DNA from 2 places in the Streptomyces sp. SS1-1 genome. Region 2 is predicted to be linked to the other one. Evidence: riboswitches for the same ligand, from Rfam matches in the RefSeq annotation. Region 2 holds a riboswitch; the other holds the start of a gene.
What was found. Region 2 has a riboswitch for cyclic di-AMP ahead of F8R89_RS14725 (transglycosylase family protein). Riboswitches for the same ligand answer to the same signal wherever they lie in the genome.
Positions count from the first base shown of each region.

Region 1: linked by a shared signal. The riboswitch ahead of F8R89_RS36590 (C40 family peptidase) and the one ahead of F8R89_RS14725 (transglycosylase family protein) in region 2 are both predicted to bind cyclic di-AMP.

Region 1 covers NZ_WBXN01000004.1:815,016-818,259, forward strand. Annotated here, with positions in the region: gene paaA (1,2-phenylacetyl-CoA epoxidase subunit PaaA) at 1-970, opposite strand, end outside; cyclic di-AMP (ydaO/yuaA leader) riboswitch at 1,239-1,409, shown strand; gene F8R89_RS36590 (C40 family peptidase) at 1,418-3,244, shown strand, end outside.
Region 2 covers NZ_WBXN01000004.1:2,984,569-2,987,812, reverse strand. Annotated here, with positions in the region: gene F8R89_RS14735 (cytochrome P450 family protein) at 1-204, shown strand, start outside; gene F8R89_RS14730 (transglycosylase family protein) at 348-1,346, shown strand; cyclic di-AMP (ydaO/yuaA leader) riboswitch at 1,556-1,748, shown strand; gene F8R89_RS14725 (transglycosylase family protein) at 1,753-2,430, shown strand; gene eno (phosphopyruvate hydratase) at 2,654-3,244, shown strand, end outside.

The DNA.
Region 1 (3,244 bases), 2.2 Mb from region 2:
CCGCTCCCTTCTCCGCGCGGGCGGCCTGCTTGGCCGCGTGGGCGGTGGCCGCCTCCCGCACCCAGGCGCCCTCTTCGTGGGCGCTCCTGCGTCGTTCCATCCGCTGTGCGTTGCACGGGCCGTCGCCCTTGATGACCCGCATCAGCTCGTCCCAGTCGGGCGTGCCGAAGTCGTGGTGGCCGCGCTCGGCGTTCCAGCGCAGCTCGGGGTCGGGCAGGGTGACGCCGAGCTTCTCGGCCTGCGGGACCGTCATGTCGACGAAGCGCTGGCGCAGCTCGTCGTTGCTGTGCCGTTTGATCTTCCAGGCCATCGAGCGGGCGGAGTTGGGCGAGGAGTCGTCGGGCGGGCCGAACATCATCAGGGAGGGCCACCACCAGCGGTTCACGGCGTCCTGGACCATCTCCCGCTGGGCCTCGGTGCCGCGCATCATCGTCATCAGCAGCTCGTAGCCCTGCCGCTGGTGGAACGACTCCTCCTTGCAGATCCGCACCATCGCGCGCGCGTACGGCCCGTAGGAGCTGCGGCACAGCGGCACCTGGTTGCAGATCGCGGCGCCGTCCACGAACCAGCCGATCACGCCGACGTCGGCGAAGGTCGTCGTGGGGTAGTTGAAGATCGAGGAGTACTTCTGGCGGCCCTCGATGAGCCGGTCGGTCAGGTCGGCGCGGTCGGCGCCCAGGGTCTCGGCGGCCGAGTACAGGTACAGGCCGTGACCGGCCTCGTCCTGCACCTTCGCGAAGAGGATCGCCTTGCGGCGCAGCGAGGGCGCCTTGGTGATCCACTCCCCCTCCGGCTGCATGCCGATGATCTCGGAGTGGGCGTGCTGCGCGATCTGCCGGATCAGCGTGCTGCGGTAGCCGTCCGGCATCCAGTCCCGCGGCTCGATGCGCTGGTCGCGCGCGATCGTCGCGTCGAAGTGCTCCTCAAGCGGCCCTTGTGGGGGCGCCTCGGTGGAGTGTGAGGTCGTCATCGCTCCCGCTTCCCAACCGACCATTCGTTCGGTACCAGTGTGACGTGTTTCGGCGAGCGGAGCAAGAGCTTTGCGGGGCACCCGGACGGCTACCGTCCGTGTTCACGCGAGCGCGTGGCGCCGCAGCGCGGCCCCGCCGCCATTCCCAGCGTCGAAGGTCACAAAAACGTATCGGACATTTCACACGTCAATCTTCACTGCAGGCACACAAGTTGGCTAAGTTACTGGCTCAGGACGCGCGTTGAACTCCGGCGAACCCCGCCGGGACGAGCGCCCTCCGCCGAGTCGGCGTGCCCTGCGGGGCCGCGGAGCCGGGGACCCAACCGAACCATGGGGTGAATCGACCCGAGGCCGTGACGGGCCGGGTCGTAGGGCACACCTTCCGACGCGAACGCCCGAACCCGTCAGCTAACTCGGTAGGCGGAGTACGGAAGGAGCACGTCGCCCATGGCGCCGGAACGCACCGGTATGCGCAACTCCGCGCTCGCCTCGGCAGCAGCCCTCACCTCGGTGGCCCTGCTCGGCCAGTCGGCAGGTGCCGCCCAGGCGGACGAGGGACCGAGCCGCGAGGAGGTCAGCCGGCGGGTCAGCTCGCTCTACGACCGGGCCGAGACCGACACCGGGACCTTCAACGCCACCCGCGCCTCGTCGACGGGACCGCGCAACCGCGTGGGCGCCCCGGCGGCCTCGGGGCGCGACGGTGACGGCGGCCGGGGCTCGGCCGCGCTCGACGAGGTCGCCCGGCAGTGGTTCGACGTCGCCCGCTCCAAGCTGGGCCCGACGGTTCCGGCCGTACTGCCGAAGGACCGGGCGCCGGAGCGGTCCGCCCCGGCGCGGTCCGCACGCCCGTCGGGCGGCGACGGCGCGCGGGAGATATCCGGGCGCGCCGCCCCCCTGGAGCTGACCGCCGGATCGGGCGCGCCGGTCGCCGAGTTGCCGGCCGGTACGGCCCGTCCCGCGGCCCTGGGTGAGCTGACCGCGGGTCCTGTGGCGGCGCTGCCCGCGTCGGGTACGCCTGCCCTCGGGTCCGGCGGCGCCCTCGCCCTGCCGGCGCCGACGCCGACGCCGACGCAGGCCACCGCGCGGCCGGAGGTGGACCAGCGGTCCACGCTGCGCGCGAGCAAGGAGCGCAGCCAGCGCAAACTGGCGCAGGCGCGTGAGCTGCTGACCGCACGCGCCGGCCGCACCACCCCGGCGCTGGAGGCCCCCTCGGCCACCCCGGCGCCGTTCCCGCCCGCGGCGCAGAGCCGGTGGGACGCCCTGGAGGCGCAGAGCCCCGCCGACATGACGACGGTCCCTCCGGGGACGACGGCTCCGGCGGACGCCGCGCTGGGGCTGGGTGCGGAGTTGAGTGCCCCTCAGGGGTTCGCTGGCGCGGAGGCCGGGTTCGCCGGGGCGGACGCCGGGTTCGCGGGGGCGGGCGCCAGGTTCGCCGGGGGCGGCCAGACGGGGGGCTTTCCGGTGGTCGGGCAGACGGGGAGCTTTCCCACGGTGGAACAGACGGGGAGTTACCCCGCCGTGGCACAGACCGGCAGCTTCCCTGCCGTCGCTCAGACCGGCAGCTTCCCCGGCGTCAGCCAGACCGGCAGCTTCCCGATGGTCGACCAGACCGGTGGCTTCCCGACCGTCACCCAGACCGGGAGCTTCCCGGCGGCGGCCCCGCAGGCCGGGGGCTTGCCTTCGGCACCGCAGACGGGGGGCTACCCCGCAGCGGCCTCGCAGACCGGGGGCTACCCCGCGGCGGCGGCCCAGACCGGGGCCTATCCCGCCGTCGACCAGACGGGAAGCGTCCCGGCCGTTGCGCAGGCGGCCAGTTACCCTACGGCCGCTCAGACCGGCAGCTTCCCGGCCGTCGATCAGACCGGCGGCATCCCCATGGTCGACCAGACCGGCGGCTTCCCGGCCGTCACCCAGACCGGGAGCTTCCCGGCGGCGAGCCCGACGGGGACCGGCAGCTTCCCGGCGGCCCCGCAGACCGGCAGCTACCCCGCCGCCGCCCCGGCCCCTGCCGCCCCCGTCACCGCGCCGCAGGACAGTCGGGCGCTGAGGGCGCTGGAGTTCGCCCGGGCGCAGATCGGCAAGCCCTGTGTCTGGGGTACGACCGGTCCGACCACCTTCGACGGCCCCGGACTCACCCAGGCCGCCTGGAAGGCCGCCGGTATCGCCCTCCCCCGTACCGCCCAGGAGCAGGCCACCGCGGGGCAGGGCGTCGCCCTGACCCACCTGGAGCCCGGAGACCTGGTGCTGTACCACGCGGGCCACGTCGGCATCTAC
Region 2 (3,244 bases):
ATCCACTACTGCCTGGGCGCCCCGCTGGCCCGGCTGGAGGGTCAGACGGCCCTCGCCTCCCTGCTCACCCGGCTCCCCGACCTGCGACTGGCCGCCGACCCGGCCGAGTTGAGGTGGCGCGGCGGGCTCATCATGCGGGGCCTGCGCACCCTGCCGGTGGAGTTCACCCCGGTCGGAGGCAACCGTTCCGCTCCGCAAACGTGACACGCGCTCACCTCTGTGATCTTCACGTGATCTGCGCGGCATTAACTTGTGACAAGTGATCGTCTGCCTATACGTTCACCCATCAACGAAGGCGTGCGGGTTCCGCGCGTCTTGGTCACCGCTGTCTCGCGAAAGGTCCCCGCATGCTCTCCGGGAACGGTCGTCACCGTCGCCCCCGTCAGGCTCCGGCTCTTCTCGTCGCGGCCGGAGTGACCGGTTCCGCCATCGCCATCCCGCTCCTCGGCGCCTCGGGCGCGAGCGCGGCGGACGGCAACGTGTGGGACAGGGTCGCCGACTGCGAGAGCGGCGGCTCCTGGAGCGCGGACACGGGCAACGGGCACTACGGCGGGCTCCAGTTGACCCAGGCGGACTGGGAGAAGTTCGGCGGTCTCGACTACGCCGCCAGCCCGGACCTGGCCAGCCGGTCCCAGCAGATCGCCGTGGCGCAGGACATCCTCGCGGCGCGCGGCACGGGGCCCTGGGGCACCTGCGCGGTGCTCAACGGGCTCAGCAAGAAGTCGGGGGCCGTCGACCTCGACACCGGGGTCGGCGTGGACTCCCCGAGTGAGGTGTCCGGCTCGTCCGGCTTGCTTGGTTCGTCCGGATCCTCCGACTCCGACGGCGATGCGGCCGCCTCCGACGACGCGTCGGGCACGCCGAGCGCGTCACCCGACGACTCGTCCGAAACGCCCGACAGCTCCAGTTCCTCCCCTTCTTCGTCCGCTACGGCCGATAAGTCCGATGCGTCCGAGAAGGCCGGCAAGGCGGGCGGGGCGACGGCCTCGGAGTCGCCGGACAGCTCGCCCGTGGAGACGCCCGTGCGGGACCGTCAGGACAACTCCGCGCAGAGCGTGGGTTCCTGGAGCCTCGTCGACACCGCCGCGATCGAGGACGCCCCGGCCGGTTCCGGACGTCACCGCGGGGCGAGCGCCGAGGAGTCCGCCACCACGGACGCCACCGCCGGCTCCTCCGGCCGCCACGCCTCCTACAAGGTCCGCGCGGGCGACACGCTCGCCTCCATCGCCGACTCCCTTGACGTCGACGGCGGATGGCGCGCGCTGTACGAGGCGAACAAGGCGGCCATCGGCGCCGACGCGAACAGCATCGCCCCCGGTCAGACGCTGGACGTCCCCACCGAATAACGCCCGAACAGGGCCAAATGAAGCGGCAGTTCACGCCCCGCTTTCATGGTGAATGTCCGTTTTGAATGGACTGAGAGATAGATCTCAGAAGCCTTGATCGTCTTTGAAAATCCCCGCGCGGCGTGTCTACGGTCGTGACCGCTCGCCACCAGTGCGAGCCCCGACAGCCGTCACGCCGAATCCTGCCGGCGGCCGTACGGGAACAGTCGTCGCGTCATGCGCCGTAGGCAGGAGCGGGGGACCCAAGGTAAGCGCCGGGTCCGGAAGTCGAGGCCCTTCGGGGTGAGGACGGCCGGAACCGGCTTGGGGTGAAGTCGCGCAGCGCGCACCAGCGTCGCGCGACCGGGCACTCAACCGGCCCGAACCCGACAGCTCACCTCGTAGGCGTCGGTGAGGGGATCTCTCCATGCTGTTCTCCAGCAAGGGCAAGCACCGCCGTCCGTCCAAGGCCGCCCGCGCCATCGCCGTGGTCGGCGTCACCGGCGCCGCCGCCGTCGCCGGCCCGCTGATGGCCGCCGGCAGCGCCTCGGCCGCCACCGCCTCCGAGTGGGACGCCGTCGCCCAGTGCGAGTCCGGCGGCAATTGGTCGATCAACACCGGCAACGGCTACTACGGCGGTCTGCAGTTCTCCGCCTCGACCTGGGCGGCCTACGGCGGCACGCAGTACGCCTCCACCGCCAACCAGGCCACCAAGGCCCAGCAGATCGCGATAGCCGAGAAGGTCCTCGCGAGCCAGGGCAAGGGCGCCTGGCCGAGCTGCGGCGTCGGCCTGTCGAGCGCGGCCTACAACGGCTCCTCCGCCACCGGTGGCGAGCAGAGCACCCGCTCCACCGAGGAGAAGCCGGCCTCCCGCTCCGCCGAGCGTCCGGCCGCCGAGAAGAGCACCAAGACCGTCACCACCCCGACCGGCAAGAAGGTCAAGAAGGGCGACGGCGAGTACAAGGTCGTCAAGGGCGACACGCTCAGCACGATCGCCGCCGACCACGACGTCAAGGGCGGCTGGGAGAAGCTTTTCAAGCTGAACAAGGACATCGTCCAGGACGCCGACCTGATCTACCCGGGTCAGCAGCTCCACCTGAAGTAGGACCCCGCGGACTCCCCGCCCCGGTGCGCGTTCCCCCGTGCGTGCCGGGGCGGGGTTCTGTGTAGATGTAGGCGCCCGCTTTTTGTTCCGTTCGGAAACAATTCGCTCTCGGTTCTGTCCACAGGGCGGTGGACCGCCGGCCGAGGCCCCGGAGCCGGTTAGGCTCATCCCGCAGCACCCACCGCGGGCTGCGTACAGGCTTCACATCACGAAGGAGATGCTCGTGCCGTCCATCGACGTCGTCGTAGCCCGGGAAATCCTGGACTCCCGAGGCAATCCCACGGTCGAGGTCGAGGTCGGCCTCGACGACGGCAGCACGGGTCGTGCCGCCGTCCCGTCCGGCGCCTCCACCGGCGCCTTCGAGGCCATCGAGCTGCGCGACGGTGACACCAACCGTTACCTCGGCAAGGGCGTCGAGAAGGCCGTCCTCGCCGTCATCGAGCAGATCGGCCCGGAGCTCGTCGGCTACGACGCCACCGAGCAGCGCCTGATCGACCAGGCGATGTTCGACCTGGACGCCACCGACAACAAGGGCTCCCTCGGCGCCAACGCCATCCTCGGCGTCTCGCTCGCCGTCGCCCACGCCGCCTCCGAGGCCAGCGACCTCCCGCTCTTCCGCTACCTGGGCGGCCCGAACGCGCACCTGCTGCCGGTGCCGATGATGAACATCCTGAACGGCGGCTCGCACGCCGACTCCAACGTGGACATCCAGGAGTTCATGATCGCCCCGATCGGCGCGGAGTCCTTCTCCGAGGCGCTGCGCTGGGGCGCCGAGGTCTACCACACCCTGAAGAAGGTCCTGAAGGGCAAGGGC